DNA from 2 places in the Priestia sp. KCTC 13724 genome. Region 2 is predicted to be linked to the other one. Evidence: a T-box and tRNA genes for the amino acid it is inferred to sense, from the RefSeq annotation. Region 2 holds a T-box; the other holds one or more tRNA genes.
The links. A T-box is a leader RNA that pairs with one kind of tRNA and senses whether it is charged. The one in region 2 lies ahead of ileS (isoleucine--tRNA ligase), so its partner is inferred to be a tRNA-Ile.
Positions count from the first base shown of each region.

Region 1: it encodes a tRNA-Ile, which carries the amino acid that the T-box ahead of ileS (isoleucine--tRNA ligase) is inferred to sense. The anticodon was not compared.

Region 1 is NZ_JBXDLD010000171.1:714-12,282, forward strand. It holds gene AC1UFB_RS19165 (DUF1189 domain-containing protein) at 1-81, opposite strand, end outside; gene AC1UFB_RS19170 (Na/Pi cotransporter family protein) at 317-1,972, shown strand; gene AC1UFB_RS19175 (DUF456 domain-containing protein) at 2,101-2,583, shown strand; tRNA gene AC1UFB_RS19180 (tRNA-Asn) at 2,649-2,723, shown strand; tRNA gene AC1UFB_RS19185 (tRNA-Met) at 2,725-2,798, shown strand; tRNA gene AC1UFB_RS19190 (tRNA-Asn) at 2,832-2,906, shown strand; tRNA gene AC1UFB_RS19195 (tRNA-Ile) at 2,908-2,984, shown strand; tRNA gene AC1UFB_RS19200 (tRNA-Ser) at 2,995-3,087, shown strand; gene sodA (superoxide dismutase SodA) at 3,314-3,922, shown strand; gene AC1UFB_RS19210 (MFS transporter) at 4,043-5,323, shown strand; gene AC1UFB_RS19215 (peptidoglycan D,D-transpeptidase FtsI family protein) at 5,480-7,660, shown strand; gene AC1UFB_RS19220 (PstS family phosphate ABC transporter substrate-binding protein) at 7,922-8,872, shown strand; gene pstC (phosphate ABC transporter permease subunit PstC) at 8,944-9,900, shown strand; gene pstA (phosphate ABC transporter permease PstA) at 9,903-10,778, shown strand; gene pstB (phosphate ABC transporter ATP-binding protein PstB) at 10,845-11,569, shown strand, end outside.
Region 2 is NZ_JBXDLD010000072.1:65,030-76,598, forward strand. It holds gene AC1UFB_RS10285 (dihydroorotase) at 1-468, opposite strand, end outside; gene AC1UFB_RS10290 (aspartate carbamoyltransferase catalytic subunit) at 431-1,369, opposite strand; gene AC1UFB_RS10295 (uracil-xanthine permease family protein) at 1,608-2,918, opposite strand; gene pyrR (bifunctional pyr operon transcriptional regulator/uracil phosphoribosyltransferase PyrR) at 3,074-3,616, opposite strand; gene AC1UFB_RS10305 (RluA family pseudouridine synthase) at 3,809-4,723, opposite strand; gene lspA (signal peptidase II) at 4,720-5,190, opposite strand; gene AC1UFB_RS10315 (conjugal transfer protein TraR) at 5,270-5,563, opposite strand; gene AC1UFB_RS10320 (hypothetical protein) at 5,773-5,916, opposite strand; gene ileS (isoleucine--tRNA ligase) at 6,035-8,806, opposite strand; T-box leader at 8,879-9,101, opposite strand; gene AC1UFB_RS10330 (DivIVA domain-containing protein) at 9,170-9,664, opposite strand; gene AC1UFB_RS10335 (YlmH family RNA-binding protein) at 9,749-10,522, opposite strand; gene AC1UFB_RS10340 (YggT family protein) at 10,571-10,840, opposite strand; gene AC1UFB_RS10345 (cell division protein SepF) at 10,847-11,320, opposite strand; gene AC1UFB_RS10350 (YggS family pyridoxal phosphate-dependent enzyme) at 11,344-11,569, opposite strand, start outside.

The DNA.
Region 1 (11,569 bases), on a different contig from region 2:
TTTATTTGGATGTTCAAACCGAAGCATCACTGCTTTTTTTGGAAGGTATGTACTTATTAAAAAGCGGCGAAACATTTCCATGGGCAAAGCTCCTTATTTTAGTAACATTTGCTTTTTATTTTACCATTATATTCATAATGAAAGTGTGAAAAAATGACTTTTTTTATGTGGATGCTGTGTTATGTAAATGAAATGTTAAGATAATGTAAATTTTTTAGAATCAGCGTTTACACAACATTTATTTTACGTTAATAATTATGTGGGACTTGTAGATGTCTGTCGAAAAATGAGACTGTAGAGATAGGAGTGAAATTCTTTGGAACTAGATGTTCAGAAGATGATATTTGAATTTATCGGTGGCCTCGGGATTTTCCTGTTTGGGATTAAATTCATGGGTGATGGCTTACAAAAGTCAGCTGGAGATAAATTACGCGATATACTAGATCGTTTTACAACCAACCCATTTATGGGTGTGTTAGCAGGGATTTTAGTTACCATACTTATTCAAAGTAGTTCCGGAACGACTGTTATTACCGTAGGGTTAGTAAGTGCTGGTTTTATGAACTTACGCCAAGCCATTGGCGTTATCATGGGAGCGAATATCGGGACAACCGTTACAGCTTTCATTATCGGTATTAAAATTTCAGACTATGCGCTACCGATTTTAGCTGTAGGTGCTCTCATGCTATTCTTCTTTAAAAGCAAGCCAGTTCAAAACTTTGGTCAAATCGTATTTGGCTTTGGGATGTTATTCTTTGGTTTAGAGCTAATGGGCGATGGCATGAAGCCAATTCGTTCCCTTCAAGCGTTTCAAGACTTAACAGTAAGTATGAGTGATAACCCAATTTTAGGTGTTGTCATCGGTACAGTATTTACGGTTATCGTTCAAAGCTCAAGTGCAACAATTGGTATCTTACAGGAGCTATTTGGCCAAGGAGCAATCGATATTTATGCAGCGTTACCGGTATTGTTTGGTGATAATATTGGTACAACTATTACGGCAATTTTAGCATCCATTGGTGCAAGCGTTGCGGCAAGACGCGCAGCGTTAACTCATGTAATGTTCAATATTATTGGAACAGTTATCTTCTTAATTATTTTACCGCTGTTCACAAAGTTTGTTTTATATTTACAAGATACATTAGCATTAAACCCAGAGATGACGATAGCTTTTGCACACGGAACGTTTAACATCACGAATACTATTATTCAATTTCCGTTTATTGGATTATTGGCTTTAATCGTAACAAAAGTAATTCCTGGAGACGATGCGTTAGTTGACTTTAAACCGAAACATCTAGATCCAGTTTTTATTGAACAATCACCATCAATTGCGTTAGGACAAGCAAAAGAAGAGCTCGTTCGTATGGGGCAATTCTCAACAATTGGATTAGAAGAAGCAAACAATTATTTGAAAACGAAGCAACATAAGCATTCTGATATGGCTTTACAAATTGAAGATGCCATTAACAATTTAGATAAAAAAATTACTAACTATTTAATTTTACTTTCTTCTTCTTCTATGTCAGCTTCAGAAAGTGAAGAGCATTCAATGCTTTTAGACACGGCTCGTGATATTGAACGTATTGGAGATCATTTTGAAAATATCGTAGAGCTTGTTGATTATCAAATTACTAACAAAGTAAAGGTAACATCTGAAGCTAATAAAGATTTAGCAGAAATGTTTGAACTAACAATTTCAACAGTTAAAGAAGCTGTTGCAGCACTAGAGAACAACGATCGTGAAAAAGCCGTTCACGTAATGCAACAAGAAGATCAAATCGACAGCATGGAGCGTTCACTTCGTAAAAAGCATATTTTACGCTTAAACGAAGGTGCTTGCACAGGCTCAGCTGGTATTGTATTTGTTGACATTATTAGTAACTTAGAGCGTATTGGAGATCACGCAGTTAATATTGCAGAAGCAGTGTTAGGAGAAAATCAAAAGAGTGTGACTCAAAAATCTCAATAAGCTAAAAAGAGCGACTCGTTAACGAGTTGCTCTTTTTTATGGAATATTATTATCAAAAAAGTTGTTACAGTGTATACTGTTTGATAATAATAGTAAATAGAGATTGAGATGAAAGGAAACGTGTTAAGTTGGACTTTTTATATTGGACACTCATTGCAATTTGTTTTGTTGTATCATTTATTGGATTAGTCTATCCTATTATTCCAAGCGTACTGTTTGTAGCACTTGGATTTTTATTGTACGGGTTTTTCTATAGTTTTGAACCATATACTTTCTTGTTTGTGCTTATTCAAGGTCTGCTTGTGGCAGCACTTTTTGCCGCTGATTATTTGGCAAATCTAATTGGTGTTAAAAAGTTCGGTGGAACAAAAGCGGGTATTTGGGGAAGCACCATTGGATTGTTGGTTGGTCCATTCTTAATTCCTGGGCTTGGTATATTAATTGGCCCATTTTTAGGGGCGGTGATTGGTGAGTTAGTTGTACACCGTACGAATTTTCAAAATGCTATAAAGATTGGTTTTGGATCGTTAGTTGGCTTTTTCAGCGGTGCTATTTCAAAAGGAATTATACAGGCGGCAATGATTATTTACTTTCTTATCGTTGTTTTATAATAATTTGTTGACTTTTAATTAAAAGCATGTTAAATTTTTAATGTCGCTAATAAATGTTATATCGTTCCACAGTAGCTCAGTGGTAGAGCAATCGGCTGTTAACCGATCGGTCGTAGGTTCGAGTCCTACCTGTGGAGCCATGGCGGTGTAGCTCAGCTGGCTAGAGCGTACGGTTCATACCCGTGAGGTCGGGGGTTCGATCCCCTCCGCCGCTATTCCTTTAAGTGACAAAGCATACATACTATTATTCCACAGTAGCTCAGTGGTAGAGCAATCGGCTGTTAACCGATCGGTCGTAGGTTCGAGTCCTACCTGTGGAGCCAAGGACCCTTAGCTCAGCTGGTTAGAGCAGACGGCTCATAACCGTCCGGTCGCAGGTTCGAGTCCTGCAGGGTCCACCATGAAAAGGTTGGAGGAATACCCAAGTCCGGCTGAAGGGATCGGTCTTGAAAACCGACAGGGGTGTTAAAGCCCGCGGGGGTTCGAATCCCTCTTCCTCCGCCATACATATTGTTGATTAATCTTTCTTTACAATTGTGAAGAAAGATTTTTTATTTTGTTTTCAAATAAAATTTTACGTTTAAATAGGATAGACAGTGGGAAACAGGTAAATATAAGTGATGATTAAATGCTTTTTCATTGAAAGCGTAGGTTAAATTTGCTAATCTAAAAACATGAGGTGAGTTTTCTTTCACCAAATTAGGTATATATTTTAAAGGAGGAATTACCCATGGCTTACGAATTACCACAATTACCTTATGCATATGATGCACTTGAACCACACATCGACAAAGAAACGATGAACATTCACCATACGAAACACCATAACACTTACGTTACAAACTTAAACGCAGCAGTAGAAGGAAAAGCTGATTTAGCTTCTAAAAGTGTTGAAGAGTTAATCTCAAATATGGATGCTGTACCAGAAGATATCCGTACAGCAGTACGTAACAATGGTGGTGGACATGCTAACCACTCATTATTCTGGACAATTCTTTGCCCTAACGGTGGCGGCGAGCCAACAGGCGAGTTAGCAGACGCAATTAGCAGTAAGTTTGGAAGCTTTGACGCATTCAAAGATGCATTCGCTAAAGCAGCAACTACACGCTTCGGTTCTGGCTGGGCTTGGTTAGTTGTAAACAACGGTGAATTAGAAGTAACAAGTACACCAAACCAAGATAGCCCACTAATGGAAGGTAAAACACCAATCCTAGGACTAGACGTTTGGGAGCATGCTTACTACTTAAACTACCAAAACCGTCGTCCAGATTACATTTCAGCATTCTTTAATGTAATTAAATGGGACGAAGTTGCAAAACGCTACGCAGCAGCAAAATAATGAGAGAAAAAACCAGTAAAGCAATTATTGCCTTTACTGGTTTTTTTGTTTTCCAATTCTTTTACATATCTCCTTTTCTTTTTCACACACTAGGGGTAGAAGAGAAAAGGAGTTTTTTATATGCCTTTATTAAAAAAAGTTGTTGGAGATGTAGAAGTTAATAAAGATTTATTGTTATTACTTATCATTGGAGGGCTATATGCTTTAGCAATTTCAATTTCCAATTCATTTGTAAACGTGTATTTATGGAAACAAACAGGAGAGTTTTCTGCTTTAGCGATTTATAATTTAGTCATTGTTATCTTTCAGCCATTAACCTTTATTTTAGCAGGAAGGTGGGCTAAAAAAATTGATCGAGTCGTTGTGCTTCGATTAGGTGTTTCGTTTCTATCTGTTTTCTATATCGTGGTGTTGATGGTAGGCGACCGTGCCGATGAATTTTTAATTCTTCTCGGTGCTCTTTTAGGAATAGGGTATGGATTTTATTGGTTAGCATTTAACGTGTTAACGTTTGAAATTACAGAACCTGATACACGGGACTTTTTCAATGGTTTTCTAGGAGTATTAAATTCGTTTGCTGGAATGATTGGACCTCTAGGAGCGGGCTTTATTATTGCTAGCTTATACGAATACATTGGTTATCGTGTGGTCTTTGGCGTTTCACTCCTAATGTTTGTTTGTGCAGTTGTCCTTAGCTTCTTTTTACAAAGACGTCCAGCTGAGGGCGTATATAAATTTAGAGAAGTACTAAGAGAAAGGAAATACAATCGAGACTGGCGCAGAATCTTATATGCACACGTATTTCAAGGAATTAGAGAAGGGACATTCATTTTCGTGGTGTCAGTATTGGTTTTTATTACAACTGACAGTGAACTCGCACTTGGTACGTTTGGGCTGGTAAATTCAGCTGTAGCTTTTGTTGCGTACTATGTTGCTTCTAGGTTTATTAAACAAAAAGACCGCTTAAAGTTTATTTTGGCAGGTGGAATCCTTCTGTATGGTTCAGTCTTTCTATTGTTGTTTAACTTATCATATACAAACCTCATTTTATATGCGATTTGTATCGCAATCGGCTACCCTATTTTGCTGGTACCGTATATGTCCTTAACGTATGATGTGATTGGTCGAGCTAAAGACATTGTTTCTAAACGTATTGAGTATATTGTTGTTCGAGATGTATTCTTAAATATTGGACGCATTATTTCAATTGGCTCTTTTCTCATTGCTGTGGTCTTTTTTAATGAACAGCAAAGTTTACCCATACTGTTAGCTGTTATCGGCGCAGGACACTGTTGTATTTACTTCTGTGTTCGCAACATTTCTCAACCTACGAACAAACACACCCCTAAGTCGGTTACACAGCCAGCTTTAAATGAAGGAGACGGTGAATCTCCAGCATAATGGGGATAGATAATTACTTTGTACTATAGAAATTAGCACAAAATTCTTTTACAATAGACACAGCATAAATAGACACCTTTAAGGTGTCTATTTATTTGCCAAAATGAAAAAATTATGATGAGATTATATATATGTTGATAAATTGTAGGTGAAGAAATGAAAAAGAAAAATAAACGTAAAAGTCATGTCTCGTTTCGGATGAACATTTTATTTCTAGGCATCTTTGCGCTGTTTTCGGTACTGATATTACGTTTAGGTTTAGTACAAATTGTACATGGGGAAAGTTACCAACGTGAAGTTGAGCGTACCGAGGACGTAACCGTTAATACTCCGGTTCCGCGAGGTAGAATGTACGATCGTTATAATCGTGTGATTGTCGACAATACACCTCTAAATGCGATTACATATACGCGCTTCCAAGGTAACACTGCGGAAGAGCGATTGAAAATCGCTCGACAATTAGCAAAGTTAATTGATGTTCCTTACTCAACGGATGCAATTGATGTACCAGAAAAAACAGTGGATGAAAATGCTGAGGACATTGTAAAAATCACAGAGCGTGATTTAAAAGATTATTGGATTATGCTCAATCCAAAAGAAGCTGAAAAGAAAATCAGTGATAGTGACCGAAGTAAAGTAGAAGCGGGAGAAATGACGGATGAAGAGCTTTATAACCGTCAATTAAGCCGCATTACAAAGCGAGATTTACAAACATTAGCTGATGACTTAGAAGTTTTGGCAATTAAAAGACAAATGGAAGCGGGTTATGCCCAAACTCCTCAAATTATTAAGAAAAACGTAACGCCGGCTGAATTTGCTATTGTTAGTGAAAATTTATCGCAGCTTCCAGGTGTTGATACAACCACTTACTGGGAACGCTATTACCCACAAGGCGGTACGCTTCGTACACTTTTAGGGAATGTATCATCAGCCAATGAAGGTCTTCCAAGAGATAAAGTGGACTACTATCTGTCCAGAGGATACAGTCGTAATGATCAAGTCGGTACGAGCTATCTTGAAAAAGAATACGAATCACAGCTTAAAGGTCAAAAAGAGCAGGTTCAATATATAACGGATCGAAGCGGAAATCTTATCGATACCTTACAATTAACTGAAGGGCAGCGCGGAAGTGATTTAGTGTTAACTATTGATATAGAGCTTCAACAAGCAGTAGAAGAAGCTATTACAAAACAATTAATTGAGAAGAAACAAATGTCTGGTACAAGATTTTTAGACCGAGCGTTTGTTGTTATGATGGATCCGAATACGGGTGAAATCCTAACAATGGCAGGTAAGAGATATACAACGGATTCCAAAACAGGTGCTGCTAAAATTGAAGATTTTGCATTAGGGAATTTATCAACTTCATACACGATGGGCTCTGTAGTAAAAGGGGCTACTGTATTAGCAGGGTTAGATTCTGGTGCAATTACAACTAATACAATCTTTGTCGACGAGCCAATTAAGTTTGCGGGAACGAAAGAAAAGAAATCCTTTAAAAATATGGGACCAATCAATTACTCTACAGCACTAAAACAATCGTCAAACGTATTTATGTTTAAAACGGTTATGGCGATGGCTGATGTGCAGTATCGATATAATGGTTCTTTACCAATTAAAGCAAATACGTTTGCGCAGCTTCGCTCGTACTACAGTCAATTTGGTCTTGGTGTGTCTACTGGTATTGAGCTTGATAATGAAGCGACGGGCTTCCAAGGTGGAAGCAGCATCCCGGGTACAGCTCTTGACTTAGCTATTGGTCAATATGATACGTATACGCCTCTTCAAGTTGTTCAATACGCATCAACAATTGCAAACGGTGGCTATCGTATTAAGCCTCAGATTGTAAAAGAAATTCGGAAACCAACAATTAAAGAAGAAGAAATTGGCGGTGTTGAATACTCGTTCGAAACGCAAGTATTAAACCGAATTACTATGAAGCAGGAATATATTAAAGCTGTACAAAGTGGACTTAAGAGGGTAACTCAAGAGCAAGGTGGAAGTGGATATGCAGCATTTGCAAGCGCTCCTTATAATCCAGCTGGAAAATCTGGTACGGCACAGGCTTATGAGAAAAACCCGAATGGCGGGGATCCAATTGCAATTAATAATTCTACATTTATCGCTTATGCTCCGGCAGATAACCCAGAAGTAGCAATGGCAGTAGTTGTTCCTTCAGCATTCACACCAAGTAGCCCGAATAATATTACAAAAGAACTTGCTCGTGAATCAATGGATTTATACTTTGATTTAAAGCAAAAGGGTGAAAAGGAAGTAGATGAGCAAGAACAACAGCAACAAGTAATTGATGCAGAAGCTACAAATGCAGAAGAATAGCAAAGAAAAAAGGCGCTGAAACCTCAGCGTCTTTTTTTATATGCTCTTTTTTCTTAAGGGAATAACATTTCTAAATATAAGTAGTAAGAACATAGAATAAAATCCAAAAATAAGAAAAAAGACTGTTGTTTTTCCATTGGTTTAAGTAAAAAGACCTTGATTTACAAAAGCTTTACATTTGCTTAAAACGGAATTAATAGTTGGGCTTTAATGTATAGCTTGTAGGACAAAACAACGAAATGTCGTAGGAGGAATTTGAGAATGAAAAGCTTTAAATTTCTAGCAATGTCAGCAGTAATCGGATCATCAGTTGTGCTAGCAGCATGTGGCGGCGGTCAAGGAAGTGACGCTGGTGACTCAGGTGAACAATTAAAAGGAAATGTGGCAATTGACGGTTCATCTACTGTGTATCCAATTATGGAGGCAGTTGGCGAAGAATATATGGCAACTCAACCTGGAGTTCAAGTATCCGTTGGTTTGTCTGGAACGGGCGGTGGATTTGAAAAATTCACAAAAGGTGAAACGGATTTAAGTAACGCATCTCGTCCAATTAAAGATGAAGAAAAGAAAGCAGCTGAAGAAGGCGGCGTAGACGTTCAAGAGTTTGAACTAGCTTACGACGGACTATCAGTTGTTATCAATAAAGAAAATGATTGGGTTGATCATTTAACAGTTGAAGAACTAGAAAAAATGTGGGTTAACGATGGAAAAGCAAAAAAATGGTCTGATATTCGTGAAGGCTGGCCAGATGAAGAAATTAAATTCTATTCTCCAGGACATGACTCTGGGACATTTGATTACTTTGATGAAGTAATTTTAGATGGAAAAGAAATTACAGAGTCTGCAACATTATCAGAGGATGATAACGTGTTGGTAAACGGTGTAACGGGTGATAAAAACGCAATTGGTTACTTCGGTTACGCGTATTACTCTGAAAACAAAGATAAGTTAAAAGTTGTACCAATTGATGGTGGAAACGGTCCAGTGGAACCAACAAAAGAGACCGTTATGAGCGGTGAATACGCACCATTATCTCGTCCGCTATTTACTTATGCAAGTGTTGGAGCACTAAAAGATAAAGAGCAAGTATATGACTATGTTAAATTTACGCTTGAAAATGCAGGAGAGCTTGCTGAAGAAGTAGGTTATGTGAGCTTAAAAGATGAAGAATATGACGAGCAGTTAAAAACGCTTGAAGGTTTAAAGAAATAGACAAATGAAGATGAGGAGCAGCGCAACGCTTGCTTCTCATCTTTCCATGCGATGGAAGGGAGTTTACTACATTGGCTTTAGCGAATAATGGCAACACTAAGAAGGGTTCGATTCGAGAATTAATAAAGCAAAATAAATCAAAAAAAGGAGCATCAATGATTATAGAGAAAGTGATGCCAATTTTGCTTTTCTGTACGGCTGCTGTATCCGCATTAACAACCGTGGGGATTTTGTTCACATTAATTTTTGAAACAATTATGTTCTTTGAAAGAGTATCTTTTGTTGAGTTTATTACAGGTCAAAAATGGCTTCCGTTTATTGAGAAAGCAGGTAACTTTGGAGTTTTACCACTTGTTACGGGAACGCTATTGATTACTGTAATTGCAATGGTCGTTGCTATTCCAGTTGGATTAGCAGCAGCAATTTTTTTGAGTGAGTACGCGTCGGATCGAACAAGACGTATTATTAAACCGATTTTAGAAGTATTAGCAGGTATTCCAACAATTGTATATGGATTCTTTGCTTTAACATTTGTTACACCGCTTTTAAAAGATGTTATTCCAGATTTAGGGTTATTTAATGCTTTAAGTCCAGGTATTGTAGTTGGTGTCATGATTATTCCTATGATTGCTTCTCTATCAGAAGATGCAATGAGTTCTGTACCTCAATCAATGAGAGAAGGAGCTTTAGCTTTAGGAGCAACACGTTTAGAGGTGGCATTAAAAGTGGTGTTACCAGCAGCTCTGTCAGGAATTATCGCATCGTTTGTACTCGGTATTTCGCGTGCAATTGGTGAAACGATGATTGTTACAGTAGCTGGTGGAGCTACGCCGACAATGGCACTAGACGTAACGGGTTCAATTCAAACGATGACTGCGTATATCGTTCAGGTTGCAACGGGAGATGCAGGGTATGGAACGACTGTTTATTACAGTATCTATGCTGTGGGAATGACGTTATTCGTCTTTACACTCATTATGAACCTACTAGCTCAGTTTATTACAAAGCGCTTTAGGGAGGAGTACTAATTATGTACGTGGATCGCGAGCAAGTACAACAACGTATGCATGGGCGGTTATTAAAAAATAGTATTTTAAGGTTCATTTTTTTCTGTGCAACGATTTTTGGATTAGCAGTTCTGGGTATGCTTTTATATCGGGTATTGACTCAAGGATTAGGCTGGCTTGATACAGGTTTTTTACAAAACTTTGCATCGAGAAGACCAGAAGATGCTGGAATTAAAGCGGCACTAGTTGGCTCCTTATGGCTGATGGCTGTCATTGCACCAGTATCATTGATTTTAGGAGTAGGAACAGCGCTTTATTTGGAAGAGTACGCAAAGAAAAATAAATTTAATGATTTCATTAAATTAAACATTTCTAACTTAGCAGGTGTACCTTCAATTGTGTTTGGATTATTGGGATTAACCATTTTTGTTCGTGAGTTATCGTTAGGAAGAAGTATTTTAGCAGCTGGATTAACAATGAGTTTGTTAATCTTACCGGTTATTGTAGTAGCGGCACAGGAAGCCATTAGGTCAGTGCCAACTCATTTACGTGAAGCTTCGTTTGGAATGGGAGCAACTAAGTGGCAAACGATTTACCGTGTGGTACTGCCGGCAGCAATCCCTGGTATTTTAACAGGAAGCATTTTAGCTTTATCAAGAGCGGTAGGGGAAACAGCACCGCTTGTAGTAGTTGGTTTGCCTACATTCATTGCCTTCTTGCCAGCTGGTGTATTAGATACCGCAACGGCTTTACCGATGCAAATTTATAACTGGACGAGTCGACCGCAAGCAGACTTCCAAAGCGTAGCAGCAGCAGGAATTATCGTGTTATTAGTGTTCTTAATTGTAATGAACTCCATTGCTGTATTTATTCGTAACAAATTTCAAAAGCGTTATTAAGCTTAATTGAATGATGATAGTAGGATGAAGGGGGAGCTTTCCATGACAATCACAATCGATCAAAAAATGACAGAGGAAAATATAAATCCCATTAACAAACCAAAAGAAATTGTTTATAAAACAAAAGGTTTAAACTTATGGTACGGAGAAAATCAAGCGTTAAAAAACATTGATTTAGATATTCATGAAAATGAAGTAACAGCCATTATTGGTCCATCAGGATGCGGGAAATCTACGTATATTAAAACGTTAAATCGAATGGTTGAAATGAGTCCAATTGTAAAAACGTCTGGTGAAATTGAATATCGTGGACAAAATATCTTTAATAAGTCATATCGAGTAGAAGAGCTTCGTACACAAGTAGGAATGGTTTTTCAAAAGCCAAACCCATTCCCAAAATCAATTTATGATAATATAGCTTATGGACCACGTATTCACGGCATTCGCAATAAAAAAATTTTAGATGAAATTGTGGAAAAAAGCCTACGCGGTGCGGCAATTTGGGACGAAGTAAAGGACCGCTTAAATCAAAATGCTTATGGGTTATCAGGTGGTCAACAGCAGCGTTTATGCATTGCTAGATGTTTGGCAATTGAACCAGACGTAATCTTAATGGATGAACCAACGTCTGCTCTTGATCCAATCTCAACGTTAAAAGTGGAAGAGCTTGTTCAAGAACTGAAGAAGGAATTTAGTATCATTATCGTAACGCATAATATGCAGCAGGCTGCACGTATTTCAGATAAAACAGCATTTTTCTTAAATGGAGAAGTTGTTGAGTTTGCAGAGAC
Region 2 (11,569 bases):
CGACTGGACACCCACACCATCATCTGTAAAAGCAAATGCTCCGGCTTCTTTTAACCCTTCAAAGTTTGTAAGATCTTTTCCAAGCTGACGAATTGTAATGGATGCATAAGGTAGCACACGTACATGGGCTGTTTCTTCAATTTGTTTATTCAGCCATTCCATTTGTTCAACAGTATCTGGTACCGGGCGGGTATTTGGCATAGCTGCAATTGCGGTAAATCCACCTTTGGCAGCTGCTAACGTTCCCGTTTCAATTGTTTCTTTCTTTTCTCCACCAGGCTCTCTTAAATGAACATGCACATCAATAAAACCTGGTGCTACTAAATGACCGTTTGCATCAATAACCTCTTCATCCGTTGCGGGAATTTCGCTTGCAATTTCAGTGATTATGCCATTTTCAATCTTTAATTCAATTCTTTCACGCTTTCCCTCAGTTAACCATGTAGCATTTTTGATAATTGTTTTCATCATTCATTCCCCTTTCAACTGATTGTAATGATCGTGCTAAAACAGCCATTCGGATGTAAACGCCGTTTTCCATTTGTTTAAAAATTCTTGAGCGTTGACACTCAACTAGTTCATCCGCAATTTCTACCCCGCGGTTGACTGGAGCCGGGTGTAAGATAATGCTGCCATTTTTCATACTTTTCTCTCGCTCAACCGTAAGGCCGTAGCGACTGTGATATTCTTCCTCTAAAGTAGAGTGGTTCTTTGAATGCCTTTCAAACTGAATTCGAAGTAACATCACCACATCAACAGTTTGTATAGCCTCATCCACGCCTATATATGTACCATATGGATTTGACTCATCTCGCCACTCTTCTGGTCCAGCGAAATAAACCGTTGCGCCTAGCTTTGTTAACATTTCAGCGTTTGAACGGGCAACGCGACTATGCCTCAAATCCCCCATAATGGCAATTTTTAAGCCTTTGAAAGACCCAAACTCTTGCTGAATCGTGAGTAAATCCAGCAGGCACTGCGTTGGATGCTGACCACAGCCATCCCCTGCATTAAGAATTGGAATCGATACTTGTTCTTGAAGCTTTTCATAATAGCGATCTTCTGGATGGCGAATGACCACCGATTGAACTCCAATGGCTGCTAGCGTCTCAATGGTGTCGTAAAGAGTTTCTCCTTTTTGGACACTTGACGTTGTCACTTCAAAAGGGATGGTTGTTAAACCTAACTTTTGCTCAGCCATTTCAAAACTGCAGCGCGTTCTCGTGCTCGCTTCAAAAAATAGGTTTGCCACAAACATCTTTTCCTTCGGGTACCACCCTCGTTGATTTACTCGATAGTTTTCAGCATCACTTAAGATTTGTAGAATTTCATTTACTTCTAGCGTTGAGACTGTCACTAAATGTTTCATATCGATTCCCTCCATTTTGTTTCATCTCATTCACTTTTTATAAAATTGAACTTCCATCAGTGAAGACTTTCTTCATCTCTACTGATTGTTAGTTAAACTTGTTAAACGTTATTTAGCAGTGTAAGTGGAATAAAAAACACCCTTTCTTGATATAGAAAGGGTGTGAGAAAACAAGCATCGTCTTTGACGCGCTGTACTACACCCTTGGAAACCTCTCTGGATTTCTTTTAAAAGGCGTTTATGAAATTTTTTGATTTTCTTGTACTTCTTCTACTTCTGAAGTCACAGCTTCCTGCTCTTTCGATTTTGGTAGTACAAGGTTTAAGATGATTCCTACAATAGTTGCAAGTGCCATTCCATCGATCTGTACTTGTTCAGAAAGCTCCAGGTGTGCTCCTCCAACTCCCAATACGAGAATGATGGATGCGATGACTAAGTTGCGTTTATCTCCAAGGTCAACCTGTCCGTCAACCATCATGCGCAGTCCTGATGCGGCAATAATTCCAAACAAGAGGATTGATACACCGCCCATGACTGGTGAAGGTACGCTCGAAATCAGCGCTGTCACTTTTCCACTAAATCCAAACAAGATGGCGATGACCGCTGCTCCTCCTAGCACAAAAACGCTAAACACTCTTGTAATTGCAAGTACGCCGATGTTTTCACCGTATGTTGTATTCGGAGGACCTCCCATTAAACCTGCAAGCATCGTTGCAACTCCATCACCTAACACCGTACGATGCAAACCTGGCTTTTCGATGTAGTTACGATCGACAATCTTATTTAGCACAAGCAGATGTCCAATGTGTTCTGAAAGCGTCACTACCGCTACAGGAACCATTACTAGAATGATGCCTAGCGAAATCGATGGCGTGTAGGACACGAATGGGATATAAAAATCTGGGACTGCAATGAATGGTGCTTCTTTTACTTCTTTTAAGCTTACTAAGCCTTGTGTATAGGCAAACAGATAGCCACCAACAATTCCAATGAAGATTGGAATCAAGCTAATTATGTTTTTAAAGTATACTGAGCAAATAACCGTAATAGCGAGCGTAACAAGCGCGACAAGCAGGTACTGACTGCTATAATTCCCATCAGCATCATTCATCGCCATGCTTACAGCCGTGTTAGCTAAGCCCAAGCCAATCACAATAATAACGGGCCCTACTACAATCGGTGGCAATAGCTTCATAACCCAGTTAATTCCTGTTCCTTTAATAACAAGGGCTACAATTCCGTATACTAGCCCTGCTAGGAAACAACCGACCATGGCCTGTTCAGGTCCAAGCGTTGCTTTCGCTGAAATAATTGGTGCGATAAACGCGAAGGATGACCCAAGGTAAGCGGGTACTTGCCCTCTTGTAATCAGTAGAAATGCCAGTGTCCCCACTCCACTTGATACAAGTGCTACTGCCGGGCTTAATCCTACTAAAAACGGAACTAAAATCGTCGCTCCAAACATCGCGAACAGGTGCTGAATACTAAGGGCTAACCATTTTACCGGACTTGGTCGATCGTGTATATCAAGTACAATCTGTTGTTTCATTCTTCTCTTCTCCTTTTACGCCCATAAAAAAACCTCTTTACACAAGTGCGCAAAGAGGTTTCCACAGCATGAAGCAACATGACGAATCATTCGCTTCACGCAGTGTTTCCCCCTTTTGCAGCCTCACGGGACTACCGTTTAAAAGGGCGTGTATATTATTTTTCGTAAATAGCTACTTGGTCCAGTTCATCAATTTCTGCTAACTGAACGGCAATTTTTTCTGACTTCGCTGTTGGTACGTTTTTCCCCACGTAGTCTGCACGAATTGGAAGCTCTCTATGGCCTCGATCCACAAGCACAGCCAGCTGAATCAGCTCGGGTCTGCCGATATCAATGAGCGCATCCAGCGCTGCACGAACCGTACGACCCGTGTACAATACGTCATCAACCAGTATGACGTTCTTGCTTGTAATATCCGTCGGGATATCCGACCCCTTTACAAGCGGCTCATCGTTATTCGTTACTTTTGATAAATCATCTCGATAAAGCGTAATATCTAGCTCTCCAACCGGTAGCGTTTTTCCTTCAATTTGTTCGATGCGCTCAGCTAGACGCTTTGCTATATAAATTCCGCGTGTCTTAATTCCAACAAGCACGCAGTTATCAATGCCTTTATTCTTTTCAATAATTTCATGCGCGATTCTTGTTAATGCGCGACGAATTGCTTGGTCATCTAGTACAGTTGCTTTTACATTCATCTGTTCTTCACCCCAATTATGACATAAAAAAATCCTCTACCGCTAAGGTGAGAGGATTAAAACGCCTACGTTTATCTGTAGAAAAGGGTATAAAAAAACCCACGTTTTGTACGTTTCCTTCTCAGCCTCACGGGACTGTCTTTAAAGGTTCTCATTAAGTTATCTACAGTATGACAGTTTCATTACTTCTTGTCAACTTCTTTTTTTAAGTAGCTCCAGCATTTCTTCAAATACTTTTGGTACAGGTGCTTCAAACTCAATATATTCGTTTGTACGAGGGTGAACAAAACCTAACACTCCAGCATGAAGGGCTTGTCCTTCAATAGGAAGCGTCTTTTTTGGCCCATACTTTGGATCTCCTGCAAGAGGAAAACCAATGTACTTCATGTGAACGCGAATTTGGTGCGTTCTTCCCGTTTCAAGCTTACACTCCACTAATGAAAAATCTTTAAAGCGTTCCAATACTGTAAAATGCGTTACGGCATCGCGAGATCTATCATCCGTAACAGTCATACTTTGACGCTCTTGCTTATCGCGGCCAATTGGTGCATCAATTGTACCATGATCATGTTGAATAACGCCGTGTACAATCGCTTTGTAACGTCGCGTTACTGTTTTAGCAACGAGCTGATTTACAAGTGATTCATGAGCCATATCATTTTTTGCCACCATTAGCAGTCCAGACGTATCTTTATCAATACGGTGTACAATCCCTGGTCTCATTACTCCGTTAATGCCAGATAAATCTTTGCAGTGAGCCATTAAGCCGTTTACAAGGGTCCCAGTATAATGACCTGGAGCTGGATGAACAACCATACCTCTAGGCTTGTTTACGACTAGCACGTCTTCATCTTCATAATAAATATCTAGGTCCATTTCTTCGGCAACAATGTCCGGTTCTTTTAAATCAGGCACTTCTAATGTAACAACGTCCCCAACTTTACATTTATAGTTTCCTTTTACCGTATCGCCGTTTACTTTTGCAAACTCATCTTTAATCCACTGCTGAACCTGTGAACGTGACCATTCTGTATTAGCAGTTGCTAATACCTTATCGATACGTTCACTTTTTTGTCCTTCTTCAATAACAATTTCAACTACGCTCATTCTTTCGTGCTCTCCTTCTTTTGCTTTCCTTCAAATAACGTGAGGATAAACATAATACCAACACCAACTGCCAATGCTGAATCTGCAACGTTAAAGATTGGAAAATCGTATGTGAAAATGTATGTATTAACGAAATCCACCACTTCTTGGCGAAAAACACGGTCAATAAAGTTCCCTATTGCTCCACCTAACATCAGTCCAAGCGCTACTCCAAGCCACTTATCCGCTTTATTTATCTTCCGAATATACACGATAAGCCCTATGACAACAATAATGGTGATAACATAAAAAAACCACATTTGTCCTTGTAAAATGCCCCAAGCTGCTCCTCTATTTCGATGTGAAGTAATATACAAAAAGTTGTCAATAACCGGAATACTTTCACCAAGTTCCATTTCTTTAACTACAATCCACTTTGTTAACTGGTCAAAAATAATAATAGCCAAAGCAATCATATAATAAAACAAAGCCGTTTCCTCCTGCCGTAAAGTCAAACGAATCCATACTACAGCATTTTAGCATATATTTTATATTTTTTCTCGCTTCTTACCATAAAACAAATAAATCTTGTTCCGTTCTGGCGGTTGGGATGACTTTTAATTTGTGAATACACATTTGTTCCCCCGTATTTTCATCGATTCCAAACGCTCCGACATCAAGCTTTGCTAAAGCTCGCTCTACATCTTTTAAATCTGCTTTAATCATATCAATAACGTATCGTTCTTTATAGGGTTCATATTTCATCTCATTCGTATTACCATCATATTGAATTAGGCGTTCTTGTAGTTCTTCCTTTATAACTGATAGTTCTTGTCCAATTGAAAGGTACTGCTCGTACATTAAACCGCCTCCTTATCGATGAAATCAATCTTATTGATTTTATCGTTACCGATATTGAGACGATTGCAACACGACAAGTTTTTCCTTCCTTCAAAAACCTCATAACAATACGTGTTGGGAATTTCGTACAGTCTTTTTTCCCAAAAAAGAGTTTGGGACATAACAAAATGATTGCTTCTAAAAGACGAACACTAGCTGTTCCCATCTCTTTAGTTTGTCTCAACACGTTCGTTCCATTGCGCTACGGTCACTCGCTTTCCGCGGGGAGGAACCTGAGCTTCCTCACTGCGCTGCGGGATCTCCGTTTTCCCTCTCTTTCCCGCAGGAGTCGAGTGTCCTACGCTCCATTCCACCCTGTTTCCAACATTATTTTCACAATCAAAAAAACCTGAACGATTAAAAGTGAGAAACTCTCAATCGTTCAGGTTTATCATTGGCTGAATTACTTATGTCCCAGCCTCTTTTTCCGCTTTACTGCTGAACGTAGTTCGTTTTCACCACATCTGCACATCTTGCACATAATGTTGGATGAGCTGAGTCTGAACCAACTGTTGTTGTAACTGTCCAACAACGTTCACATTTTTCTCCTTCAGCAGGTGTCACAACGATTGCTGCGTGCTCAAAGCGCTGTGCAGTTTCCGGCGCATCTGCTACGTCACCAGCAACCTCTAAGCCTGAAACGATAAACAATTGACCTACGTTTTCTGAGATAGACGCTAACAATTGCTTCGTCTCAGCGTTTGGATATAGAGTCAACTTAGCTTCAAGAGATTTTCCGATTACCTTTTCATTACGAGCCTGTTCAAGTGCTTTTAACACTTCGTCACGGAGTTCCATAAACGCATCCCATTTTTTCTCGAGCTCATCTGCACCAGCAATTTCTTTCACTTCTGGCATATCAACTAGCTGGACGCTTTCTTCTTCTACGTTTGGAATATGAACCCATACCTCATCAGCTGTATGAGAAAGGATTGGAGATACTAACTTTGTTAGAGATAGTAGCGTTTCGTAAAGAACGGTTTGAATGCTACGACGCTCTACGTTGTTTGCACCTTCGATATATAATACGTCTTTTGCAAAATCTAAATAGAACGAACTCATATCAATCGTACAGAAATTATGAACTGCATGATAAATACTTGAGAACTCATATGCATCGTATGATTTCTTCACTTTATCCACTAATTTATTGAGCTTAACTAGCATGTAACGATCTACTTCACGAAGCTGATCTACTGAAATCGCATCCGTTTGTGGATTGAAATCTGCTAGGTTTCCTAATAAAAAGCGGAACGTATTACGAATTTTACGATATACTTCAGCTACTTGTTTCAAGATGTTATCAGATACGCGTACATCTGCCTGGTAGTCAACAGACGCTACCCATAAGCGTAGAATATCTGCACCTAACTGTTTCATAACCTTAGCTGGAATAACCGTGTTACCAAGTGATTTGCTCATTTTACGACCTTCACCATCTAAAGCAAAACCATGACTTAAAACGGCTTTATAAGGTGCTTCACCCGTTACAGCAACGCTTGTAGATAAGCTTGAGTTAAACCAACCGCGATATTGGTCAGACCCTTCTAGATAAAGGTCAGCCGGACGCTGTAACCCTTCACGCTCTTCAAGTACAGCTTGGTGAGAAGATCCAGAATCAAACCATACGTCCATAATATCCGTTTCTTTTGTGAAATGACCGTTTGGACTACCAGGATGAGTAAAGCCTTCCGGTAATAAATCTTTTGCTTCACGCTCAAACCATACGTTTGAACCATGCTGACGGAACAGCTCTGATACATGCTCAATTGTCTCATCCGTAATAATCGGCTCATCATTTTCAGCATAAAACACAGGAATTGGTACGCCCCATGCGCGTTGACGAGAAATACACCAGTCTCCACGATCACGAACCATGTTGTAAAGACGAGTTTCGCCCCAAGCAGGAACCCACTGTGTTTTTTCTACTGCCTCTAATAGCTCTTTACGGAAGTCTTTAATTGATGCAAACCATTGCGCTGTTGCACGGAAAATTGTCGGCTTTTTCGTACGCCAGTCATGTGGATATGAATGCGTGATGAATGATAGCTTTAACAGGGCGCCTTCTTCTTGAAGCTTTTCAGTAATGGCCTTGTTCGCATTATCATAGAATAAGCCTTCAAATCCAGGCGCTTCCTCTGTCATATGACCTTTGCTGTCAACTGGACAAAGTACACCTAAACCGTATTTTTGACCCACAATAAAGTCATCTTCCCCGTGTCCTGGAGCCGTATGAACACACCCAGTACCCGCATCAGTTGTAACATGGTCACCTAAAACGAGTAGAGAATCACGCTTGTAAATTGGATGTTCTGCTACTACGTGCTCAAGTTCAGCACCTTTCATAGTACGCACTACTTCATATTCAACCCATTCAATCTCTTTTGCAACGGTCTCAACAAGTTCTGATGCCACGATGTATTTAGCACCATCTACGGCCACTACGCTATATTGAAGCTCTGGGTTTACAGCAATAGCTAAGTTTGCCGGCATTGTCCATGGCGTTGTTGTCCAGATGATAAATTTCTCATCACTTTCCACTACGCCTTTACCATCCTTTACATTAAACGCCACGTAAATAGACGCAGAGCGCTTATCATAATATTCAATTTCAGCTTCTGCTAACGCTGATTCACTAGATGGAGACCAATAAACTGGTTTTAGTCCTTTGTAGATATAGCCTTTTTTCGCCATATCTCCAAATACTTTAATTTGCTGAGCTTCGTATTCAGGCTGAAGCGTCACATAAGGGTTATCCCAATCAGCACGCACACCTAAACGTTTGAACTGTTCACGTTGACCTTCCACTTGCTCCCATGCATACTGTTCGCAAAGCTTACGGAACTCAGCAACGCTCATTTCTTTACGGTTGACTTTTTTATTCTTTGTTAAAGCTGTTTCAATCGGTAAACCGTGCGTATCCCAACCAGGTACATAAGGGGCACAAAAACCTGACATGGATTTATAGCGAACGATAAAGTCCTTTAAGATTTTATTCAGTGCATGCCCCATATGAATATCACCATTTGCATAAGGAGGGCCATCATGTAACACGAATAATGGACGACCTTCTGTACGCTTTTGAACTTTTGCATAAATGTCCATTCCCGCCCACTTTTCTTGCATTTGTGGCTCACGATTTGGTAAATTTCCACGCATCGGAAATTCTGTTTTCGGCATTAATAACGTATCTTTATATTCCAAAGTTCTAACCTCCATAAAATCGTAAATTTCATTCCGTATATAGCTACAACAAAAAGAGACCTTCTCATCCCAAAAAGGGACGAGAAGGTCTCCCGCGGTACCACCCTTGTAGACAAACAGCACTTCCATTTGTCCTCTCAGCATTCGTAACGTGAATAACACGTCGCTGCTTACTTCGTTTCAGCAGCAATACTCCAGGGTGATATTCGTTTCTTAGATTAGACCGAGCTCTCACCTTCCTCGGTTCGCTAAACGTAATCATGTAAGAAACTACTGTCCCTATCTCCGTACTATACGTATGAAATTTCATCTGTTACCAAATTATATGACAACAAAACGAAAGAAGTCAAGGTTCTGTCTTGACTAGTCAATTTTTTCTTCTAACGCAGGCATTTCATAGTCCATTAATTGATCCCAATCATCACTGTTTAACATTTCTAACTGGGCTTCAATTAACATTTTAAAACGCGTACGGAATACTTTTGACTGCTTTTTGGTCTCTTCAATATCCATCGCAATTTTACGAGACTTTGATAAAGCTTCATTGATAATGCGGTCAGCATTCTTTTCCGCTTCTTTTACAATTAGCTTCGCTTCTTTCTCTGCGTTTCGCTTTACGTCTTCTGCTGCTTCTTGAGCAATTAAAATTGATTTATTCAGCGTTTCTTCGATGTTAGTAAAATGCCCTACCTTTTCAGTAAGCTCAGTTACTCGCGCTTCTAATTCTTTTTTCTCACGAATAATTAATTCGTAATCCTTAATTACTTGGTCAAGAAATTCATTGACCTGGTCTTCATCATATCCACGAAACCCACGATTAAATTCTTTGTTATGAATATCTAAAGGGGTTAAAGGCATGTAGGCCACCTCCACGTTGTCTCATTACATTGTTTGTAATGGAATATTCGACATATTTTTTTTGTTTCCTGCTTACAATTTTTGTTATTGTTGTTTCCCTACAATTACTCGCCACTTATCTTTTTTTGTTTTCCCCTCAACTGATATAACTTTACTTCGACCAAAACCTCTTAGTGAAAGTATATCATCTGCTTTGCACTCAAAAGAAGGCTGTTCAACCGTTTTAAAATTTACTTTTACCGCTCCACTTCCAATAAACGGCTGCACCTTTTGACGAGATAAATTGTAAATGGTAGATAGTAAAACGTCTAACCGCATGGATGATACAGTATACGTTTTTTCCTGAAATTCACTTTGAACTTGAAGTAACTCTGTGCGGTCTTTTTTTACAAGAGATATTTTGGCTTTACCCACTGACGTGAAGTTTGCTTCCACGTAAGAAGATATTTCATCGGCAATAACCAGCTGTATGCGCTCATCTTGTACCAAAACATCACCAAACTTTGACCGTTTTAACCCAAGCGACATTAATGCTCCTAACACTTGAGGGTGCTCAACCGTAACAAATTTACTAGGATAGTGCAGCTCGTAGTAGCTCAGTTGAAAATCTTCATTTCCCACCTCATAATAATCAGGATATAAAAGCGCTCGCTTTCGTTCTCCTTGTTCACTTCCACCGTCAAACGAAACAAGCACTTCTCCTTCTGTTCCAATGATAGCTGAAACAATTTGCTGCTCGCGTGGGTCTAAAAAGTCCGTCAGCTTTGGACTATATTGATTAAGAACATCTTCTTTCCACTCTAATACGAGGTCAATAAATGCTCGTTCTTCTTCTCGAAAATGTTGATAAATAGACATGTCTACTCTCCTTGCTCGTATGTAAAAAAGGAATCAAATGATTCCTTTTTATATGAACCCTAACATTCTAAATAGCGATACGAGTCCACCACTTGCAAAGCGTAACACAAGAATAGCTACCAGTGGTGAGAGATCAACCATTCCAAGCGGAGGAATGATTCGTCGAAACGGCTCAAGGTAAGGTTCACAAATGCTTCCCAGCATTTGTCCAAATCGAGATGCGCGAATGTCGGGAACCCATGACATAAAAATGTAAATAATGAGCGCCCATGAATAAATCTCGATTAACTGAAGCAAAATCCTAAGTACGATTTCCATATACGGTTACCACCTCTTTACGTTGCTTGTTTCATGTTCAGTGAGCATATCTGAAATGCTACCACTAACATCGACATTGTCTGGCGTACATAAAAAAATATCGGTTCCGATTTTTTGAATGTCACCACCTAAAGCATAAACCGTTCCGCTTAAAAAGTCGACTATTCTTACTGCTTGATCACGCTGAATTCGCTGTAAATTGACAACAACGACTTTGCGGTTCTTTAAATGATCGGTAATATCTTGGGCTTCGGCATAAACGCGTGGTTCAGATAAGACCATCTTCGATGATTTTTGTACGCTTTGCAAACTTATAACATTTTGCTGTTGCTGCTGACTGCTAACTTGCTTTTGCGTCTTAGAAGGTTGAACAGCAGCAGGTTCATTGTCATATTCTTTTTGTTCATATCGTTCTTCTACGTACTCTTCTGTCTCATCATCCATGGCAAAAAAATTTTTAAAACGATTCTTCATACTCATCGCCTGACACCTCCTTAACGTTCTTAACCAACCAGTGTGGTTCCTAATCGAATAAATGTTGCTCCTTCTTCAATAGCAATTTGGTAATCATTTGACATTCCCATTGAAAGCTCTTGGCAAGGAGCATAGCGTAAATTAAGAGTTTGAATTTCTTGCTGTAGCTTTTTTAAACCTTTAAAACAATTTCTTAATACCTTCTCATCGTCCGTATGAGGAGCCATTGTCATTAACCCAACAACTTGAACATTT